Regions from separate parts of the Streptomyces sp. NBC_00425 genome, predicted to be linked through region 1. Evidence: riboswitches for the same ligand, from Rfam matches in the RefSeq annotation. Region 1 holds a riboswitch; each other region holds the start of a gene.
The links. A riboswitch is a leader RNA that binds a small molecule or an ion and turns the genes downstream of it on or off. The one in region 1 is predicted to bind cobalamin.
Positions count from the first base shown of each region.

Region 2: it holds a riboswitch for cobalamin, as region 1 does, so the genes downstream of both, OHS82_RS32525 (cobalamin biosynthesis protein) here and OHS82_RS05015 (ABC transporter substrate-binding protein) in region 1, are expected to answer to the same signal.
Region 3: it holds a riboswitch for cobalamin, as region 1 does, so the genes downstream of both, cobN (cobaltochelatase subunit CobN) here and OHS82_RS05015 (ABC transporter substrate-binding protein) in region 1, are expected to answer to the same signal.

Region 1 covers NZ_CP107928.1:1,146,019-1,153,381, reverse strand. Annotated here, with positions in the region: gene OHS82_RS05035 (CbtA family protein) at 1-333, shown strand, start outside; gene OHS82_RS05030 (histidine phosphatase family protein) at 382-963, opposite strand; gene OHS82_RS05025 (ABC transporter ATP-binding protein) at 1,100-2,020, opposite strand; gene OHS82_RS05020 (FecCD family ABC transporter permease) at 2,017-3,075, opposite strand; gene OHS82_RS05015 (ABC transporter substrate-binding protein) at 3,072-4,133, opposite strand; cobalamin riboswitch at 4,224-4,350, opposite strand; gene OHS82_RS05010 (protein kinase domain-containing protein) at 4,733-7,363, shown strand, end outside.
Region 2 covers NZ_CP107928.1:7,398,978-7,406,340, reverse strand. Annotated here, with positions in the region: gene OHS82_RS32545 (alpha/beta hydrolase) at 1-505, opposite strand, end outside; gene OHS82_RS32540 (class II aldolase/adducin family protein) at 609-1,307, opposite strand; gene OHS82_RS32535 (inorganic phosphate transporter) at 1,472-2,725, shown strand; gene OHS82_RS32530 (hypothetical protein) at 2,760-2,981, shown strand; cobalamin riboswitch at 3,204-3,343, shown strand; gene OHS82_RS32525 (cobalamin biosynthesis protein) at 3,444-4,388, shown strand; gene OHS82_RS32520 (cobyric acid synthase) at 4,385-5,917, shown strand; gene OHS82_RS32515 (hypothetical protein) at 5,914-6,078, shown strand; gene OHS82_RS32510 (putative cobaltochelatase) at 6,075-7,363, shown strand, end outside.
Region 3 covers NZ_CP107928.1:1,687,892-1,695,254, reverse strand. Annotated here, with positions in the region: gene OHS82_RS06975 (cobalt-precorrin-5B (C(1))-methyltransferase) at 1-492, opposite strand, end outside; gene OHS82_RS06970 (cobalt-precorrin-6A reductase) at 511-1,260, shown strand; gene OHS82_RS06965 (precorrin-2 C(20)-methyltransferase) at 1,538-3,025, opposite strand; gene OHS82_RS06960 (precorrin-8X methylmutase) at 3,022-3,693, opposite strand; gene cobG (precorrin-3B synthase) at 3,690-4,979, opposite strand; cobalamin riboswitch at 5,026-5,177, shown strand; gene cobN (cobaltochelatase subunit CobN) at 5,212-7,363, shown strand, end outside.

The DNA.
Region 1 (7,363 bases):
CTGATGATGGTGCTCGGCGTGCTCCTCGCGGTCGCCGCCGTGATCGCGGGCAAACGGCTCGCACCGGGACTGGGAGCCTGGTACGCCACGGTCGTCGCCGTTCTCGGCTTCACCGTCGTGATCGGGCTGGCCTACGCGTTCCTGCCCTCCGTCAACGAGGTGCCGACGGACTTCCCGGCGGCCCTGCTGTGGCGGTTCCGGCTCTCCTCGCTCGCCTTGCAGATCACGATGTGGGCAGGCTTCGGCCTCGTCTTCGGGGAACTGGCCGAACGGCTGCTGAACCCGAAGCCCGCCGCGATCCCCGCGGGGACGGCGGTGACCGCCTCGCGGTGAGCCGCGGACTCCGTCCCGGAGACCGACGACGATCGGGCGGACACGGCCTCAGGCCGCGTCCGCCCGATCCAGTGGAAGTCCCAGCCGCAGGTTCCAGCGTCCGCCGCGCCCGCTGAGGGAGGTCGCCGTCAACGGCGGCACGTCCAGCCGCCAGAAGGCCGTGGCGGACGCCCCCAGCACATGCACCACCGCGGCCCGTACGATCTCCGGCTCGACGACGGCCACGATGCGTCCCTCGTCGTCCGCAGCCCTCTCCAGCCAGCCGGCCACCCGGTCGCACAGATCCCGCACGGACTCGCCGCCGTGCGGCGCCGACCCGGGATCGGCGAGCCAGCGGGCCACCGCCTCCGGCTCGGCGGCGCCGACCTCGGCGAGCGTCAGGCCCCGCCACCGGCCCACCCCCAGACCCGCCAGCTCCGCCGTCTCCAGCGCGTCGAGACCGAGGGCTGCCGCCGTCTCACCGCACCGCACACCGGGCGAGACGAGGACCCGCGCGGCTGCGGGCAGGGTCCCGGCCGCGGCGCGGGCGAGCGCCGCCCCGGCGGCGTCGATCGAGGCCCCGTCGTCGAAACGGGCCTGCCGCAGCGACGAACTCGTCGCGGGCGAGACGAGTACGACCCGGATGGTCACGTGGCGGCTCCTTCTGGTGAGGTCATCAACGTAGGGTCTCCCGGTGCGGAGCGCGAGGACGTGGTCGCGCCGAGGAGGTGTCGCGCAGGACGTGGTCGTGCGCAGGGACGGCGACGCCGCGCCCCGCGACAGACGGTCAGAGCGCCGGCCGCCGGTCGTTGCACGCCGCCCGGCCGTCCCTCGTGCCACTGCCCCCGCTCCGCCCCTGGCAGTCCTGCGGCTCCCCGTCCTGCGGCTCCCCGCCCTGGTGCTCCCCGTTCCGTCCGGCGGGCAGGGCGCCCAGGAAGCGTATGTGCGGGCGGCCGTCGGGGCCGTCGCGTGTGAGGCTGGCCCGCACCCCGTAGACGTCGGCGATCAGCGCCTCGGTGAGCACCTCCTGGGGTGTGCCGCCGGCCACCGCCCTGCCCTGCTTGAGGACGACGACCCGGTCGCAGTACATCGCGGCCAGGTTCAGATCGTGCAGTGCGACGACACTGGTCACGCCGAGCTCGGTGATCAGGTCCAGCAGCGCGAGCTGGTGCTGGATGTCGAGGTGGTTGGTGGGCTCGTCCAGCAGCAGCTCCCGCGGCTGCTGGGCGAGCGCGCGGGCGACCTGCACACGCTGGCGTTCGCCTCCGGAGAGGGTGTGCCACAGACGGCCGGCCTTGTCGCCGAGGCCGGTCCGCTCCAGTGCGGAACGGACCGCGGCCTCGTCCTCGACCGAGGCGGCGCCCCAGGCCCGACGATGCGGGACACGGCCCAGGCGCACGACGTCCAGAACGCTCAACGCGACCTGGGCGTCTGCCTGTTGCTCGACGACGGCGATGCGCCGGGCGACCGCCCGCCGGCCGACCTGCGCCAGCGGGCGGCCGTCGAGGGTGACGACGCCCGAGGCGGGGGCGAGGACACCGGCGAGCAGACGCAGCAGCGTGGACTTGCCGGAACCGTTCGGGCCGAGCAGGCCGGTGACGGTCCCCGGGCGCAGTGTGAGGTCGACCCCGTCCAGGATCAGCGAGCCGCCCGCCGCGTAGGCGAGGCGGTCGCCGCGCAGACCGGAGTCCTCGGCGGTCCCGGTCATCGCGCGCTCCTGGTCCGGTACAGCACGAGGACGAACGCGGGGACGCCGATCAGCGAGGTCACCACGCCCACCGGCACCTCCTGCGGGTCCAGGACGGTGCGGGCGAGGGTGTCCACCCACACCAGGAACACCGCCCCCGCCAGCGCGGTGGCCGGCAACAGCCTGGTGTGCCCGGGACCGGTCAGGGCCCGGGCCGCGTGCGGGAGCACGAGGCCCACGAAGCCGATCGCCCCCGCCGAGCTGACCAGAGTGGCCGTCAGCAGGGCGGTGACGCACAGCAGGACCAGCCGGGTGCGGGCCACGTGCACGCCCAGCGACGCGGCGGCGTCCTGCCCGAACGCGAAGGCGTCCAGGGTCGTCGCGTACCCCGTGCACACCACCAGCACCGCGGCCAGCACCGCGAGCCCCAGGCCCACGTCCGCCCAGTCGGCCCCGCTGAGCGAGCCGAGCAGCCAGAACAGGACCCCGCGGGTGGTCTCCGCGTCGGCGGTCGTCATGACGACGAACGAGGTGAGCGCCGAGAACATCTGCATGGCCGCCACCCCGGCGAGCACCACCCGGTCCGTGGCGCCGCCCAGTGTGTGACTGAGCAGCAGCACCAGCGCGAAGGAGACCGCCGCACCGAGGAACGCGCCGCCGGACACCGACAGGGCCCCGCCGCCCGCCCCCAGCACGACCACCACGACCGCGCCCGTCGAGGCGCCGGAGGAGATCCCGAGGACGAACGGGTCGGCGAGCGGGTTGCGCAGCAGGGACTGCATCACCGCGCCGCACACGGCGAGGCCGGCGCCGCACACCGCGGCCAGCAGGGTGCGCGGCAGCCGCAGATTCCACACGATGCCGTCTCTCAGCGGCGTCAACCCGGCCTCGCCGATGCCGAGATGGGCGGCCACCGTGGACCACACGTCTGCGACCGCGATGTCCGCTGGGCCGATGGTGATCGCCACGGCGACGGACGCGCACAGCAGGGCGAGACCGGCCGCCCACAGCAGCACGTGCCGCAGCCCCCGCGCCGCCGTCGCGGGCGCGGCGGCCGCCGGGCCCGCGGCGCTCATCCCGCGAGGCCGTACGCGCGCAGTGCCGCCGCCACCTTCTCCACTCCCTCGACCGTGCGCACGGTCGGGTTCATCGCCTGCCCGGACAGGAGCACATACCGCTTCTTCCGCACCGCGGTCATGTTCCTCGTGACCGGGTCGTTCTCCAGGAACGCGATCTTCTTGGCCGCGGTCTCGGCCGTCTGCTGCCTACGGGTCAGATCGCCGATGACGAGGACGTCCGGGTCGCGGTCGGCGACCGTCTCCCAGTTGACCTGCGGCCACTCCTCCTCGGTGTCGTCGAAGACGTTCTTCGCGCCGAGTTCGCGGGTGATGACGCCGGGGGCGCCGCAGCAGCCGGCCAGGTAGGGGGACTGGGAGTTGGCGAACCAGTACAGGAGGGTGACGTTCTCGGCGTCGAGGCCCGAAGCGGCCCGGGCGATCCGGGACTCGAGGTCGGCCACCAGTTCCTCCCCCCGCTTCTCGACCCCGAAGACCCGTGCCAGGTCGCGTACTTCGCCGTAGACCGTGTCCATGGTCAGCGGCTCGGTGCGGACGCCGTCGCCGCCGCCGCTGTTGTCCTTGCCGGCGCAGTCGGAGGGAGAGAGATAGGTCGGGACCCCGAGCTTCTCGAACTGGGCGCGGGTGGCCACCCCGCCGGTGCCGAGCGTGGAGGCGAACGAGGCGGCCACGAAGTCGGGTTCGGCGTCCAGGACCTTCTCGAAGGAGGGCGCGTTGTCGGCCAGCCGCTTCACCCGGGCGTCGGCCTTCTCGAGGCTCTTGGGCAGCGGGTCGGTCCAGGTGGCGGTGCCCGCCATCCGGTCGGCGAGCCCGAGGGAGAGCATGATCTCCGTGGTGCCCTGGTTCAGGGAGACCGCCCGACGAGGGGGCGTCTCGATCCGGACCCGCTGTCCGCAGTTGTCCAGAGTGACCGTACGGCCGGCCGCGTCGCTGCCGGCGGAACCGTCCGCGGAGGAGCCGGAAGAGCCGGCGGGAGCGGCGGAGCCGCCGCAGCCGGTCGACAGGAGGGCGCCCGCCAGGAACAGCACGGCAGAGCGGACGGGACGTGCGAACGGCACGGAGTTTCCTTCGGCGTCGAGGGCTCAAGCGCGAAGCCCGGTCGTACGGTGCGCTCCTCCGGCCGGTCTGCGACACCGGAGGCCGCCAGCAGGTCTTCGGACTCGGGGTCACCCGGGCGAGGCGCCTTCCCGGAGCGCATGCGCGTTCCAGTGGCCGAAAGCCCCGCCCGTCGCCCTTACCGCTGCGCGTCAGCTCCGGAGTCCCACCGGATTCCCTGACCCCTGCGCGCCCGGGGGCGCACACGAGTACGACTGGCCTCGGCAAGCTACCACAGGCGTCGAGGGCGCCGGCGGGGGTGACCTTCGGCACATCGGAGGTCTCGGGCCCGCAAGGTGCATTCATCGTGCACTTGTTGCTCATCGTGCACTGTTCCCGCAGGGAAAGCACGTGTCACCCGATCTCTGACATGACGTCACATGGACGTGGGGGAACCGGAGGACGACCGGGCACTTACTTCCAGGTGCGTGGACCCGCGTACGAGGACGCACTCCTGTCCGCCGTTCCAGCGCCTAGTCTGTGGTCCGGACCCCACCGGGCCTTCCCCCGCAGCGTGGGCGGGATCTCCGCCCGTCACCACCGAGAACAGGCGGCCGAGGGCATGCAGCCACTGCGTCCAGAAGACCCCGAGCAGCTCGGGCCCTACCGGCTCGTGGCCCGGCTCGGTGCAGGCGGCATGGGCCGGGTCTATCTGGCGCGGTCCTCGGCCGGCCGCGTCGTCGCGGTCAAGGTGATCCGTCCCGAGATGGCGGACGACGACAACTTCCGGATCCGGTTCCGGCGCGAGGTGGCGGCAGCGGCGGCGGTCGGCGGCCCCTACACGGCACACGTCGTGGACGCCGCGCCCGACGACGAGACGCCCTGGCTCGCCACCGACCACGTACCCGGCCCCACCCTGGCCGAGGCGGTCGCCGCGCACGGGCCGCTGCCGGTGGAGACGGTCCTCGCACTGGGCGCGGGCATCGCCGAGGCGCTGACCGCGGTGCACGCCGAAGGGCTCGTGCACCGTGACCTGAAACCGTCCAACGTGCTGCTCGCGGCGGACGGCCCGCGGGTCATCGACTTCGGCATCGTGCGCGCCCGTGACGGTTATGAACTCACCGGTTCGGGGACCCTGTTCGGTTCTCTCGACTACATGTGCCCGGAGCAGGCCACCGGGGATCCGATGGGCCCGGAGGGCGACGTCTTCTGCCTCGGCTCGGTGCTCGCGTTCGCCGCGTCCGGACGCTCGCCGTTCGGCGGGGCGGTGGGCGCGGCGCAGCTCTACCAGGTGGCCCACGGGTCGCCGGACCTGAGCCTGGTGCCCGAACCACTGGACAAGATCATCAGTCTCTGTCACGCCAAGGACCCGGTCCTGAGGATCCACCCCGACCGGCTCTCCGCGGCCTGTGCTCCCGGCGGCGCCGAACAGGTGCTGACGGAGGGCTGGTTGCCGGCGCCCGTGTCCGCCATGGTCGACGCCCACCGGGCGGCCGTGCGGGACCTGGACCGCCTCGCACCGCCGGACAGGGTCCCGGGCCCCGGAGCCTTCGCGCCGCCTCTGCGAGAGCCGGCCGCGGAGCCCGTCGTCGGGCCGCCCGAGCCTGCCGGGCGGAGGCCCGCCCACCCGACCGTCGACCGGCCGAAGTGCGGCGCTCCCGAAAGCGAAAGCGAAAGCGAAAGCGATACCGAAACCGGAGCCGGAGTCGGAGGCGACGGCGAAGGCCGCAGCGGAAGCGGAAGCGGAAGCGGATACGGAAACAGGGGCCGCGGCGAGGGCACCGGAGCCGTCGGCGGCGCGAGACCCTCCGCGGTGCTGCCGGGAGCCGAGTCGTTCGCCTCACCGGACGAGCCGGACCGGGCACGGCCCCGGGCGCGGACGCTCACCCGGGCCGGGTCACGGGCCGGGGCCCGAGCCCAGTCGCAGGCCCGAGCCCAGGCAGAGGCGCCGGCCCGGGCGGAAACCCAGGCCGAGGTCCTGTCGGCGGACCAGGCCGAAGACCGGTCCGAGGCACGGGCGCAGGCGCCGGAACCGGCCAAGGGGCGGACACCCGCGCCGGGTTCGACGCTTGCCAAGAAGCTCACGGGTCTCCAGGCGGTGCGCGACACGTTGCCGCAAACGGCGTCGAAACGTTCCGCCGCGCCCGCGCACCACCGTGCCCCCGCACGCTCCGGAGTCGCCCGGCGCACGGTCCTGGCCGCGACCGCCGGGGTGGCCCTGGTCGGGGGAGCGGCACTCGCCGTCCGCGGAACGCCGGGCGCGCAGACGGCGCGTCCGCTCGGCCGGGCGCCCGAGCCGACCTGGGTGTACCGGGGCGGACCGCTGCTGCAGGCCCCGGCGGTCTTCCACGACGGCACAGCCCTGCTGAAGACCCGTCCGGGTGACATGATCGGCCTGGACGTGAGGAACGGCTCGCGGCCCCGCTGGGTGTACCAGGGCATCAGCCTCTCGCCCGGACCCGTCCTGTTGATCCACGGCGCGGCGGTCGCGCTGGGCGCGGGCGCGACGGTGATCGGAGTGGACCCTGTCGGCGGCGCGGAGCAGTTCACCCTCGACTTCGGCGAGGACTACCGGTTCGACCAGTTGCTCGGCGGCTACGACGACCACAGTGTCTCGGTGCTCGGAGCCAAGCTGCAGCGCCGGCCGGGGGAGCAGGGGGTGGCGACCTCCACCGACTCCGTGTTCAGCGTCGACATCGAGGCGCGGCAGGCCCTCGTCATACCGATCGATCCGCAGGACGTCGGCATCGCGCTGCAGCCCGTCATCACCGACGAGTACTTCGTCTACGCCGACGGACTGCGCAACGTCGCCGTCCGCGGCACCCGTGACGGCGGCAGCCTGCGCTGGAGGCACCAGGTGGGATACGACCTCAGGCCGGGCCTGGCCGTCCTCGGGCAGACCGTGTTCGCCATCGGCTCCGAGCTCATCGCCCTGGAGCTGGCCACCGGCAGGCTCCGGTGGAACGCGAAGGCGGAACGGGGCACGTACGCCTCCCTGGGAGCGGTCGGCAACACCGTCTACGTCACCAGCACGGACCCCTGCGGCGTGCACGCCTTCGACGCGGCGAGCGGCTCCCGGCGCTGGTTCTGCGAGACCCCCCGCCTCGACATGGACAGCCCGGTCGCGGTGGGCGCGCACGCCGTGTACGTGACGGCCTTCGAGAACAAGCACGGCTTCTACGCGATCGACACCGCCTCGGGCCGTCTGCTGTGGAACTTCACCGACGGCCGGGAGACCGGCGTCAACCGGTGG
Region 2 (7,363 bases), 6.3 Mb from region 1:
CCCGGGTGGTCCCCAGACCGTGCACGGCGATCACCCAGGTGCGGCGGGCTCCGGGGACGAACCAGGCGGGCAGGTTGCCCAGTTCGCCGGGCACGTCGACGTCGGCGTGGTCGAGGCCGAGGGCGCTGCCGGGGTCGCCGACGTACAGGTTCGGGGTGAGCCAGACCGCGTCGCCGGCGTCCAGGGAGCCGTGGGTGACGCGTTCCAGCCGGCGCACGACGGTGTCGGCGGAGTGCGGGGCGTCGGGCAGGACCGGGCCGACGACGGCGTGGGAGCCGTTGCCGGAGAGGCCGTAGGCGCCGGGGCGCAGGGCCGCGAGGTCGCGCGTGAGGGTGACCTGTCCGGCGGCCGTGCCGTGCACGGTGAGCCGGGGCTCGGTGGGCAGGGGCCGGCCGGGCGGCGCCTTCAACGCGGCGTCGCTGGCGAACCGCCCGACGGCGACACCGGCGGCGCCGGCGGCCAGGGCTGCGGTGACGGCGGCGGCCGTCGCTGTGACAGTGCGCACGAGCCCAGTGTCGTGGCCATTGCGCAGACCGGCCAGTGGTGCGGCCGCCGGGGGTGACGCACGCGGGAAAGCCGACCGCCCGCCCGGCCGTCGGCCCCGGCCGTCAGCCGGGCTGCCCGTACCCCCGCAGACGCTCCCCCACCTGGGCGACCTGTTCCTCCGTCAGGAGTGCGGGCGTGCGGCCGGGCACCGAGGAGGCGGTCAGCCACAGGCGGCACATCCACTCCAGTTGGGCCGTGCGGTCGTACGCCTGGTCGAGGCCGGCGCCGTGGGTCAGGGTGCCGTGGTTGCGCAGGAGGCAGCCGGACCGTCCCTCGAGGGCCCGGAGCGTGTGCGCGGCCAGCTCCTCGGTGCCGTACGCGGCGTAGGGCGCGACGCGGACGGGTCCGCCGAGCGCGCTCGCCATGTAGTGGACGAGGGGGAGCTCGTCGACGAGGGTGGAGACGGCCGTGGCGTGCACGGCGTGGGTGTGCACGATCGCCCCGGCGTCGGTGGCCCGGTACACGGCCAGATGCATGGGCAGTTCGCTGGTGGGGACCAGGGCGCCGAGGACCTGCCGGCCGGTGAGGTCGACGCCGGTGACGTCGTCCGGGGCGAGCCGGTCGTAGGGCACGCCGGACGGCGTCACGAGCACGGTGTCGCCGACACGCACCGAGACGTTGCCCGAGGTGCCGACGACCAGCCCGTCGGCGACCGTGCGGCGGGCGGCCGCCACCAGTTCCGTCCAGGCCCGCGCCTCCTCGGGGGACGCCCGCCGCCCCTGCCGCCGGACGTCCGGTCGCTCGCCTCGATGCTCAGCCATGCCGCGATCCTGCCAGGCGCTCCCGGGGCCCGCCCGTGCCCCTCGCGCGGGCGATATCGCAACCCCGCCATCCGGACACCGTGACGCCCGCCTCAGTTCATCTTCCGTTCACCCAGGTTGCCTACGGTCAATCAGCCAATGACTTCGAACGATTGCCTGGGTAAATGGAAAACTTCTCGCTGATCCTCGCGATTGTGGTGGTAACCGCACTTGCGTTTGATTTCACGAACGGTTTTCACGACACCGCCAACGCGATGGCCACGACCATCTCGACCGGTGCACTCAAGCCCAAGGTCGCGGTGGCCATGTCCGCCGTGCTGAACCTTGTGGGAGCCTTCCTCTCGGTGGAGGTCGCCAACACGATCTCCAAGGGTCTCGTCGACGAGACCGGCATCCGTCCCGAGGTCATCTTCGCCGCCCTGGTCGGCGCGATCCTCTGGAACCTGCTGACCTGGCTGGTGGGCCTGCCCTCCAGCTCCTCGCACGCCCTGATGGGCGGTCTGATCGGCGCCACCATCGCCTCGGCCGGCACGGGCGCCGTGCACGGTGACGTGCTGGTCACCAAGGTGCTGCTGCCGGCGGTCGCCGCGCCGATCGTCGCGGGCCTCGCGGCGATGCTCGCCACCCGCCTCTCCTACACGCTGGGCCGCAAGGCCGACGGCAGGGCCGCGGACAAGGGCTACCGCGCGGGCCAGATCGCGTCGGCCGGCCTGGTCTCCCTCGCCCACGGCACGAACGACGCCCAGAAGACGATGGGCATCATCACCCTCGCGCTGGTCGCCGGCGGCGCCGTGGCCCCCGACTCCGACCCGCCCACCTGGGTCATCCTGTCCGCCGGTCTGGCCATCGCGCTCGGCACCTACCTCGGCGGCTGGCGCATCATCCGCACGATGGGCAAGGGGCTGACCGACCTCCAGCCGCAGCAGGGGTTCGCGGCCCAGACCAGTGCCGCGACGGTCATCCTGGCCTCCTCGCACCTCGGCTTCTCCCTCTCCACCACGCATTCGGTCTCCGGTGCGGTGATGGGCGCGGGGCTGGGCCGCAAGGGCGGCGTGGTCCGCTGGTCGACGGCGACCCGCATGTTCGTCGCCTGGGGTCTGACCCTCCCGGCCGCGGCCCTGGTGGGCGCACTCGCCGAGTCGGTCACCGGGCTCGGCGACTGGGGCACGGGCGTGGTCGCCGTCTTCCTGATCGCCTCCAGCGCGGCCATCTGGAAAATCTCCCGTCGCGAGGTCGTCGACGCGTCGAACGTCAACGAGGCCGAGGAGCCGGCCGGTGTGATCACCACGGCCATCGCCATGGTCGCGCCGCCTCCCACGGGCATGCCGGCCGAGGACGTCACGACGGACCTGACGGCCACCATCCCGGCGCCGGCCGCGCCGCCCGCCCCCGCCGCTCCCCCGGCCGCGGCCGTCTGAGCCCGCGCCACCGGAACGAAGGAAGAGAACCGGCATGAAGATCGACTGGGCAGCCCTGGGCTCCGTGTTCGGCGTCAGCCTCGTGGTCACCGTGGGCCTCGTCGCCCTGTTCACCCTCGGGGTCATGGGCCTGTCGCGCAGGGAACGCGCGACGGCCGAGGGCGGCTCGGCCGCCCTCGCGGTGACGGGCGCGTACGCGTGCTTCGCCGCCTGCGCGGCGGCGGTGGCCTACGGCATCTCGCTGATCGTGGTCTGACACGTCGTCGTCCGACGGGTCGCGGTTCGGCAGGTCGTGGTTCGACGGATCGTGGACCTTCGCGGGGTGCGGGACGGATCGCCGTCCCGCACCCCGTTCCCGTACCTCGTCCGCGTGCCCGGTGCGCGTACCCGCGCTCCGCACCCCGTTCCCGAACCCCGTCGGCCCCGCCGTGTGGGGTTCTGCACATCCTCCCCGCGCAGGTCAACAGCAAGTTGACGGCCCTTCCGGGCCCGTGGTGGACTGCCCGGGCCATTACGGCGGCAGAAGAGGAAGCCGGTGCGAGTCCGGCGCGGTCCCGCCACTGTCACCGGGGAGGAAATCCCCCGGGAGCCAGGAACTCTCGCCGCCGGTCTCGTCGAACCAGGGCGCGGACACCCTGAGTGAGGACCTCTGCCATGTGCGGCTGCCGACCGAGCGTCACCACCGAGCCGACCCCCGCCCCCACAGCCGGCTGACCCGATGGGTGCCGAGCGCGTCCACGCGTACGGCGCCGCCGCCGGCCTTCTCGGCGACCTGCTCCTCGGCGACCCCCGCCGCGGGCATCCGGTCGCCGTGTTCGGGCGGGCCGCGGGCGCCGTCGAACGGCTGCTGTGGCGCGACCACCGGGGGTGGGGCGCCCTGCACACCGTCGTGTGCGCCGGCGGCGCCGTCGCCCTGGGGGCCGTCGCCTCGCGGGGTGCGCGCCGCTCCCCCGCCGCCTCCGTCGCCCTGACCGCCGCCGCCACCTGGGCCGTCGTCGGGGGCAGTTCACTCGTCCGCGAGGCACGCGCGATCGGGCGGGCCCTGGAGGCGGGGGACGTCGAGGCGGCCCGCGCACGACTGCCGCACCTGTGCGGGCGGGATCCCCAGGCGCTGGACGCCGACGGGATCGCCCGGGCCGTCGTGGAGTCCGTCGCCGAGAACACCTCCGACGCCGTCGTCGGGGCGCTGGTGTGGGGCGCCGTGGGCGGCGTGCCGGGACTGGTCGGGTTCCGGGCCGTCAACACCCTTGACGCGATGGTCGGTCACCGCTCGCCGAGGTACCTGCGGTTCGGCTGGGCCTCCGCCCGGCTCGACGACCTCGCCGGGTGGCCGGGGGCGCGGCTGACCGCCGTGCTGGCCGCCGCGGCGGGGGACGATCCGCGCGGCGCGCTGCGGGCCTGGCGAGCCGACGCCCGCAGTCACCCGAGCCCCAACGCGGGCCCCGTGGAGGCCTCCTTCGCGGGCGCCCTCGGGGTGCGGCTGGGCGGGACCCTGGCGTACGACGGGCGGGTCGAGCACCGGCCGGTGCTCAACGGGGCGGCCGGACGGGCCGTCGCCGTGCACGACATCGAACGCGCCGCACGGCTCTCCCGCCGCGTCGGTCTGCTCGCGCTCGGCGTCACCGTCGCCGCGCGCCTGGTCGCGAAGGGACGTCAGTCATGAGCGGGGGGCTCCTCGTCGCCGGCACCACCTCGGACGCCGGCAAGAGCGTCGTCACCGCGGGGATCTGCCGGTGGCTGGTGCGACAGGGCGTCAAGGTCGCGCCGTTCAAGGCGCAGAACATGTCCCTCAACTCCTTCGTGACGCGCGAGGGCGCCGAGATCGGACGGGCGCAGGCCATGCAGGCGCAGGCCTGCCGGGTGGAGCCGACCGCGCTGATGAACCCCGTGCTGCTCAAGCCGGGCGGGGAGCGCAGCAGCCAGGTCGTGCTGCTGGGCAGGCCGGTGGGCGAGATGAGCGCCCGCGGCTATCACGGAGGCCGGCAGCAACGACTCCTCGGCACCGTTCTCGACTGTCTCGCCGAGTTGCGGGGCACGTATGACGCGGTGATCTGTGAGGGGGCGGGCAGTCCCGCCGAGATCAACCTGCGGCGGACCGACATCGTGAACATGGGGATCGCGCGGAGCGCGCGGCTGCCCGTGCTCGTCGTCGGCGACATCGACCGGGGCGGGGTGTTCGCGTCGTTCTTCGGCACGGTCGCCCTGTTGTCGCCCGAGGACCAGGAACTGGTCGCCGGGTTCCTCGTCAACAAGTTCCGGGGGGACGTCTCCCTGCTGGAGCCGGGCCTGGACATGCTGCACGGGCTCACCGGGCGGCGGACGTACGGGGTGCTGCCGTTCCGGCACGGGCTCGGGATCGACGAGGAGGACGGGCTGAGGGTCTCGCTGCGGGGAACCGTGCGGGAGTCGAACACCGCCCCGCCGGTCGGCGAGGACGTGCTGCGGGTCGCCGTCTGCGCGGTTCCGCTGATGTCCAACTTCACCGACGTGGACGCGCTGGCCGCCGAGCCCGGCGTCGTCGTGCGGTTCGTCGACCGGCCCGAGGAACTGGCCGACGCCGACCTGGTCGTCGTACCGGGGACCCGGGGCACCGTGCGGGCGCTGGAGTGGCTGCGCGAGCGCGGGCTGGCCGACGCGCTGGTGCGCCGGGCCGCCGAGCAGCGGCCCGTCCTCGGCGTCTGCGGGGGCTACCAGATCCTCGGCACGCGGATCGAGGACGAGGTCGAGAGCCGGCTCGGCCGGGTCGACGGGCTCGCACTGCTCCCCGTGCGGGTGCGGTTCGCCCCGGAGAAGACCCTCACCCGCCCGGTCGGCGAAGCCCTCGGCGAGCCCGTCGAGGGGTACGAGATCCACCACGGGGTGGCCACCGTGGACGGCGGGGAGGCGTTCCTCAGCGACGACCGCGGGAACCCCCTGGACGGCTGCCGGGTCGGTCAGGTCTGGGGCACGCACTGGCACGGCTCGCTGGAGTCGGACGGGTTCCGGCGGGCCTTCCTGCGCGAGGTGGCCGCGGCCGCGGGCCGGCGTTTCGTGCCCGCTCCCGACACCTCGTTCGCCGCGCTGCGCGAGGAGCAGCTGGACCGGCTCGGCGATCTGATCGAGGAGCACGCGGACACCGACGCTCTGTGGCGGCTGATCGAGTCGGGCGCGCCGCCGGGGCTGCCGTTCGTTCCCCCGGGGGCTCCCGCATGAGCGGCCGCGCTCGCGCCCGCACGGGGGCCGGGCCGTCGCCGTCGGCCGGCGGCGTCCCGTTCACGGGGGAGTCCGGCCGGTGGCCGCGGCGCGACACCACCGAACGGCTGCGGGACGTCCGTCCCGAGCCGGAGGGCGAGTTGGAAGGCAACGAGAAGTGAGTACTCCTTTCCCGTTCACGGCCGTCGTCGGCCAGGACGACCTGCGGCTCGCGCTGCTGCTGAACGCCGTGTCGCCGGCGGTGGGCGGTGTGCTGGTGCGCGGCGAGAAGGGCACCGCCAAGTCGACGGCGGTACGGGCGCTGTCCGCGCTCATGCCGGCGCTGGACGCGGTGACCGGCTGCCGGTTCTCCTGCGACCCGGCCTCGCCCGACCCGGCCTGCCCGGACGGACCGCACGAGCCGGGGGCGTCCGAGACGCGGCCTGCGCGCATGGTCGAGCTGCCGGTCGGCGCCTCCGAGGACCGGCTGGTGGGCGCGCTGGACATCGAACGGGCGCTGGCGGAGGGCGTGAAGGCCTTCGAGCCGGGGCTCCTCGCCGACGCGCACCGGGGCATCCTCTACGTCGACGAGGTCAACCTCCTCCACGACCACCTGGTCGACCTGTTGCTGGACGCGGCCGCGATGGGCGCCTCGTACGTCGAGCGCGAGGGCGTCTCCGTACGGCACGCGGCCCGGTTCCTGCTCGTCGGCACCATGAACCCCGAAGAGGGCGAGCTGCGGCCGCAGCTGCTCGACCGGTTCGGGCTGACGGTGGAGGTGGCGGCCTCGCGCGAGCCCGACCAGCGGGTGGAGGTGGTGCGGCGGCGGCTCGCGCACGACGACGATCCCGAGGCGTTCGCCGCGCGCTGGGCGGACGAGGAGGCCGCCGTCCGCAGCCGGATCGCGGCCGCGCGCGAGCTGCTGCCGTCGGTGCGGCTGGGCGACGCGGCGCTGCGTCAGATCGCGGCGACCTGCGCCGCGTTCGAGGTGGACGGCATGCGCGCCGACATCGTCATGGCGCGCACAGCCACCGCGCTGGCCGCGTGGGCGGGACGGACCGACGTGCTCGCGGAGGACGTACGGCAGGCGGCGCTGCTCGCGCTGCCGCACCGCAGGCGGCGCAACCCCTTCGACGCGCCCGGACTCGACGAGGACAAACTCGACGAGACGCTCGAGGAGTTCGGCGGCTCGGACGACGAGGACCCCGACCCCGGCCCGCAGGGCCCCGAGGGCGGCCCCGGCGACGGTCCCGAGGGCGGCCCCGACGGCGGGGGCGGGCTGCCGCCGGGGTCGGGCGACGCGGTCGGCGACGCCACCGTGCCGCCGCAGGGCGACGGCGCCGGCCCCGACGCCGGGCGCGGGGAGGGCGGCGCGGAGCCGGCGCCGGCCGGCCCGGGAGCCGGGGAGCAGTCCCCCGTGCGGGCCGCCGAGCCGTTCCGCACCAAGACGCTGAGCGTGCCCGGCAT
Region 3 (7,363 bases), 540 kb from region 1:
GGTGATCTCGACGTCCCCGGCACCGCCGTGCCGGGCCGCCACCTCGGCCACGTGGTCGCGCATCATCTGGCGCGGGACCGGGTTGACGGCGGGCTCCCCGACCGGCAGGGGCAGGCCGGCAAGGGTGACCGTGCCCACGCCGGGCCCCGCCCGGAACACCACCCCGGAACCGGCCGGCAGCAACCGCACCGTGGCCCGGACCAGCGCCCCGTGCGTGACGTCCGGATCGTCGCCGGCGTCCTTCACGATCCCGGCCATGGCGTGCTCGTCCGTCAGCTCCTCGGCCGCCAGGGCGAACGCCGGCGTCTGCCCCTTCGGCAGCGTGATCGTCACCGGGTCGGGGAACCCGCCGGTCAGCAGGGCGGTGTAGGCGGCCGTGGTGGCCGCCGTCGCACAGGCGCCGGTCGTCCAGCCCGGCCGCAGCCCGGTGTGCTTGAGTTGTGCGCCGCGGCCGCCCTTCGGGTCGCCCGCGCCTGCCACGTCACTGCTCATGATCGGATCCGGACTCTCGTGCACGTACTGATTCTCGGCGGAACCACGGAGGCCCGCCGCCTCGCCGAGTTGCTGCACGGCACGCCCGGCCTGGAGCTGACCAGCTCCCTGGCCGGACGGGTGGCCAGTCCCCGGCTGCCGCCGGGCGAGGTCCGCGTCGGTGGCTTCGGCGGGACCGAAGGGCTGACGGCCTGGTTGCGCGAGCGGGCCGTCGACGCGCTCATCGACGCCACCCACCCCTTCGCCGGGACCATCAGCTTCCACGCGGCACGGTCCGCCGCCACCGCCCATGTTCCCCTGCTCGCCCTGCGCCGCCCCGGCTGGGTCCCCGTCGAGGGCGACCGCTGGCACGAGGCCGACTCCCTGGAGCACGCGGCGCGGCTGCTGCCCGCGCTCGGCCGCCGCGTGTTCCTCACCACGGGACGGATGGGCCTGCCCGCGTTCGCCGCCCTGGACGGACCGTGGTTCCTCGTGCGGTCCGTCGACGCGCCCGAGGCCCCGCGCCCGCCGCACTGCGAGATCCTGCTCGACCGCGGCCCCTTCAGCCTGGACGGGGAGCGTGAGCTGCTGCGCCGCCACCGCATCGACGTCGTGGTGACGAAGGACAGCGGAGGAGCGGCGACCGCGCCGAAGCTGACCGCGGCCCGTGAGGCCGGGCTGCCCGTGGTCGTGGTCCGGCGGCCGGCCGTCCCCGAGGGCGTGCCCGAGGTGGAGGAACCCGAGCAGGCGGCCCGCTGGGTGGCGGAGCGCCTCGCCGCCCGCCCCTGACGTCCCGCCGTTCTCACGTCCCGCCCCTGCCGTCCACACGGGAGGGGACCCGGCCCCTGATGCCTTGGCCTCACGCCCGAGCCCGTGCCGTCCGTGTGGGAGGCGTCCTCGCCGTTGCCGTCCGTGCGGGTGGCGTCCTCGTCCCCGGCGCCCGTGCTGGTGGCGTCCCCGCCCGTGCCGGCTGCCCTGCTCACGCCTGTGCCGCCGACGTCCGCGCAGGGTGGCGTCCCCGCCCCTGACGGCCGCGGCGGCGCCGGTCGCCCGGCGCCGCCCACGCTCACGCCTCGGGGTACCGGCGGGGGGTCCAGACGATCTGCTCGCCGTCCCCCCGCCGCACGGCCCGGGTCTGTGAGGAGCCCACCAGCAGGATCGTCCGCATGTCGACCACGGCGGGGTCCAGATCGGCCAGCCGCACGATCCGCACCCGCTCGCCGGGGCCGCCGACGTCGCGCGCGACCACCACCGGGGTGTCCGGCGCCCGGTGCTCCAGCAGCAGCTCGCGCGCCTTGCCCACCTGCCAGGTGCGGCTGTGCGAGCCCGGGTTGTACAGGGCCAGCACCAGGTCCGCCGAGGCCGCCGCGCGCAGCCGATCGGCGATCACCTCCCACGGCTTGAGCCGGTCGGAGAGGGAGATGGTGGCGTAATCGTGGCCGAGCGGGGCGCCCGCGCGGGCGGCGGCTGCGTTGGCGGCGGTCACCCCCGGCAGCACCCGCACCGGCACGTCCGCGTACTCGGGCTGCGAGGCGGCCTCCAGGACGGCGGTCGCCATCGCGAACACCCCCGGGTCGCCGCCGGAGACGACGGCCACCCGCCGCCCGCGCTGCGCCAGCTGCAGCGCGAACTCGGCGCGTTCGGACTCCACCCGGTTGTCGCTGCCGTGCCGCAGCTGTCCGGGCCGCACGGGCACCCGGTCGAGGTACGTGGTGTAGCCCACCAGATCGTCGGCGGCGGCCAGCGCGGCCCGGGTCTCGGGCGTCAGCCACAACGGGCCGGCGGGGCCGGTGCCGACCACCACGACGTCCCCGAGGGGCCGCACGGGACGCTCGGCGTCGACCCGGCTGGGCAGCACGGCCACCGAGAAGTAGGGCACCGACTCCGGGTCCACGTCGGCCAGTTCGCCGGTCCGCTCCCCGCTCATCGTGGCCCGCTCCACGTACCGCGCCTCGTCCAGCCGTCCCGCGGCCTCCAGGGCGCGCCGCACCTTGGGGAAGGTGCGGCCGAGCTTCATCACGACGGCCACGTCGGTGGCGGCGAGCCGCGCGGTGAGCTCTTCCTCGGGCAGCGTGCCCGGCAGCACCGTCAGCACCTCCTCGCCCTCGGCGAGCGGGGCGCCCAGCCGGGCGGCGGCGGCGGACACCGACGTGACACCGGGGACGACCTCGGTCTCGTAACGGTCGGCGAGCCGCTTGTGCATGTGCATGTAGGAGCCGTAGAACAGCGGATCGCCCTCGGCGAGCACCGCGACCGTGCGACCCGCGTCGAGATGCACGGCCAGCCGGGCGGCCGCCTCGGCGTAGAACTCGTCCATGGCGCCCTGGTAGCCGCCCGGGTGGTCGGTGGTCTCCGTGGTGACCGGGTAGACCAGCCGCTCCTCGACGTGGTCGGCGCGCAGGTGCTTCGCCGCGATCGAGCGGGCGATGGACCGGCCGTGCCGCGCGCTGTGATACGCGATCACGTCCGCCTCGCCGATCACCTCGACGGCCCGTACGGTCATCAGGGACGGGTCGCCGGGGCCGAGCCCGACGCCGTACAGCTTGCCGCTCATTCTTCCTCGCTCGCGATCGCGTTGAGCGCGGCGGCCGCGATGGCGCTGCCGCCACGGCGTCCGCGCACCACCAGGTACTCCAGGCCGAGCGTGTTCGCCGCCAGGGCGTCCTTGGACTCGGCCGCGCCGATGAACCCGACCGGCGCGCCGATCACGGCGGCGGGCCGGGGCGCGCCCTCCTCGATCATCTCCAGCAGCCGGAAGAGGGCGGTGGGCGCGTTGCCGACGGCGACCACCGAGCCCTCGAGCCGGTCCCGCCACAGCTCCAGCGCGGCGGCGGTGCGCGTGGTGCCCTGCCGCGCCGCCAGCTCCGGCACGCTCGGGTCGGACAGCGTGCACAGCACGTCGTTGGCGGCGGGCAGCCGACGTCGGGTCACCCCGCTGGCCACCATCTGCACGTCGGTGAAGATCGGCGCGCCGGCCCGCAGGGCCTCGCGGGCGCGGGCCACGACGGACGGCGTGTACGCCAGGTCGTGTACGAGGTCGACCATCCCGCAGGCGTGGATCATCCGGACCGCGACCTGGCTGACGTCGGCGGGCAGTCCTTCGAGGTCGGACTCCGCGCGGATGGTGGCGAAGGACCGGCGGTAGATGGCCGCTCCGTCCTTCTCGTAGTCGTAGCTGCTCACGGTGTTCGTCTCGCTGCTCTCGATGGTGGTACGGCTCATGAGGTGATCGCCGCCAGGGCGGCGGCGAGGTGGTCGGTGTCGGTCATCGGTGCGGTGCGCGTCGGACGGCCCGACCGCACCGCGGACAGCCGGTAGCCGCCGTCGGCGGAGGCGACCACGTCGATCCGGTCGCCGTGGGGGTGTCCGCAGCGCCGTTCGCAGCCGGACCAGTACAGCGGGAGGGGGCAGGCGCCGGCCGCGTCGACAGTGTCGGCCGCGTCGGCCCGGACGTCGGCGTGGGATTTGCCACACCCCGGCCGTCCGACGCACGCGCCGACCCGCGGCCAGGGCGAGGCCGGATCGGTGATGAGACCGGCCGCGGCGAGCCGCACGAGCGACTCGGCCCGCTGCCGTGGGGCCTGGTCCGGCACCGGGACGACGACTCCGCGCCACGGGGTCAGCCGCAGCTCGGTCCCGGCGACCCGCGTCAACTCCCGCCACTGGCGGGCGGAGAGCCGCCCGAGCGGCACGTGCGCGGACAGGGCGTCGCCGACGACACCGGGCGGGGGCCCCTGTGCGACCGCGGCGGCGGCGACTTCCGTCACGGGCGACCGGCCGATGCCCTCGGCGTCCAGACGGTGACGCACCCGCTCCGCCAACTCGCCTCCGGACAGAACGAGTTCGGCCACCCGCCAGACTCCGCCGCCGGACTCCCGTACGGCTTCCAGGAACGTCTCGGCCGCCAGCAGCGCGGCCCGCGGCGCGTCCTGCGCGGACACCCGCACCGCAGCCGGATCGAGCACCGCGCCGCCGTCGCCGGTGGCCCGCAGCGTCACGTCGGCGCCGAGCCCGGCGACGTCCCCGCGCCCGTCGTCCAGGGCGAACAGGAACCGGCCCGACAGCTCCCGCGCCGGTCCGCTCCCGCACAGCGCCGCGTCGAGATCCGACAGCCAGGGCCGGACGTCGTGCAGGCCGCGTCCGTCCAGGCCGGACAACGGCGAGGCGACGATGTTGCGCACCCGCTCGTGCCCGGGGGAGGGCAGCAGTCCGGCCGCGTCCAGCAGGACGGCGAGCTCCGCGCCGCAGCCGTCCGCGAGGCCCCGCAACTGCACGTTGCCGCGCGAGGTCAGATGGATCTCCCCGTCGCCCAGCCGCCCGGCGGCCTCGCCCAGCGCTTCGGTCTGACGGACGCTCAGCACCCCGCCGGGCACCCGGACCCGGGCCAACGCCCCGTCGTCCGCCGCGTGCAGTCGCAACGCCCCGGGGCAGGCGTCACCGCGGTCCCGTGAGACCGCTGTGGCCTGGGATGTTGGACGGAGGTCAGCCGAGGACATGGCGGCGAGCATACCCACGTCCACCTGGGAGGTATGCCTGTGCCCTCTTCCCCCGCCCCTTACTATGCTCTGCGGTGGATCATCCGGTCCGCCGACGCCACGACGGCGACAGGGGAGGAAGCCCGGTGCGAATCCGGCGCGGTCCCGCCACTGTGAGCCCGGCCCTCAGAAGCCGGGCGAGTCAGGAACTCCCGCCGTCCGACACCGCCCGGGGCGCGGACACCCCGAGGAAGGCCGACGCCCCATGATCCTTCTGCTGTCGACGTCCGACACCGACCTGCTGAGCGCCCGTGCCGCAGCCGGCCCGGTCCCGTACCGCTTCGCCAACCCGGCCCGGCTGGTCCTCGACGACCTTCCCGCGCTCCTCGACGGCGCCGACCTCGTCGTCGTACGCCTCCTCGGCGGGGTGCGCGCCTGGCAGGACGGCCTCGACCTGCTGCTCGCCGACGGCCGCCCGGTCGTCGTCCTGACCGGTGAACAGGCCCCCGACGCCCAGCTGATGGCCGCCTCCACGGTTCCCGTCGGCATCGCCGCCGAGGCCCACGCCTATCTCGCCCACGGCGGCCCGGCCAACCTGGAGCAGCTCGCCCGTTTCCTCTCCGACACGGTCCTGCTCACCGGCCACGGTTTCGACGCCCCGGCGTCCGCCCCCACCTGGGGTCCGCTGGAGCGGCCGGCGCGGGCCGACGCCCCCGGGGTCCCGACGATCGCCGTGCTGTACTACCGGGCCCATCACATGAGCGGCAACACCGCCTTCGTGCACGCCCTGTGCGACGCCGTCGAGGCGTCCGGCGCCCGGGCGCTCCCGCTGTACGTCGCCTCCCTGCGCGCCCCCGAGCCGGAACTGATCGAGGAACTGCGGGCCGCCGACGCGATCGTCGCCACGGTGCTCGCCGCGGGCGGCACCCGCCCCGCGGAGGCCTCGGCGGGCGGCGACGACGAGTCCTGGGACGCGGGCGCGCTGACCTCCCTGGACGTCCCGATCCTTCAGGCACTGTGCCTGACCTCCTCACGGAGCGACTGGGAGACGAGCGACGAAGGCGTCTCCCCGCTGGACGCGGCCGGACAGATCGCCGTCCCGGAGTTCGACGGCCGGCTGATCACCGTCCCGTTCTCCTTCAAGGAGATCGACGCCGACGGACTGCCCGCCTACGTCGCCGACCCCGAACGGGCGGCCCGTGTCGCCGGCATCGCCGTACGCCATGCCCGGCTGCGCCACATCCCGCCGGCCGACAAGCGTCTCGCGCTCGTCCTCTCCGCCTATCCCACCAAGCACTCCCGCATCGGCAACGCGGTCGGACTGGACACCCCCGCCAGTGCCGTCGCGCTGCTGCGCCGACTGCGCGAGGAGGGCTACGACTTCGGGACGGACGCCGAGGTGCCGGGGCTGGCCTCCGGCGACGGCGACGAGCTGATCCGGGCGCTCATCGAGGCGGGCGGCCACGACCAGGACTGGCTCACCGAGGAGCAGCTGGCGCGCAACCCGGTGCGGATCCCGGCGGCGGACTACCGCCGCTGGTTCGCCGCGCTGCCCGAGGAGCTGCGCACGTCCGTCGAGGAGCACTGGGGCCCGCCGCCCGGCGAGATGTTCGTCGACCGCAGCCGCAACCCGCAGGGCGACATCGTCCTCGCCGCCCTGCGCTTCGGGAACCTGCTGATCCTCATCCAGCCCCCGCGCGGCTTCGGCGAGAACCCGATCGCCATCTACCACGACCCGGACCTGCCGCCCTCGCACCACTACCTGGCCGCCTACCGCTGGATCGCCGCGCGGACCGAGGACGGCGGCTTCGGCGCCGACGCGATGATCCACCTCGGCAAGCACGGCAACCTGGAGTGGCTGCCCGGCAAGAACGCCGGCCTGTCCGCCGCCTGCGGCCCCGACGCCGCTCTCGGCGACCTGCCCCTGGTCTACCCCTTCCTGGTCAACGACCCGGGCGAGGGCACCCAGGCCAAGCGCCGCGCGCACGCCACCCTCGTCGACCACCTCGTCCCGCCGATGGCCCGCGCCGACTCCTACGGCGACATCGCGCGGCTCGAGCAACTCCTCGACGAGTACGCCCAGATCGCATCCATGGACCCGGCGAAGCTGCCGGCGATCCGCGCCCAGATCTGGACCCTCATCCAGGCCGCCAAGCTCGACCACGACCTCGGCCTCGCCGACCGTCCCGACGACGACGGCTTCGACGACTTCCTGCTGCACGTCGACGGCTGGCTCTGCGAGGTCAAGGACGCCCAGATCCGCGACGGCCTGCACGTCCTCGGCAACCCGCCGGCCGGCGGCGACCGCGTCAACCTCGTCCTCGCGATCCTGCGCGCCCGCCAGATCTGGGGCGGCGCCACCGCCCTGCCCGGCCTGCGCGAGGCACTCGGCCTCGACGAGTCCGCCGCGACCCGCA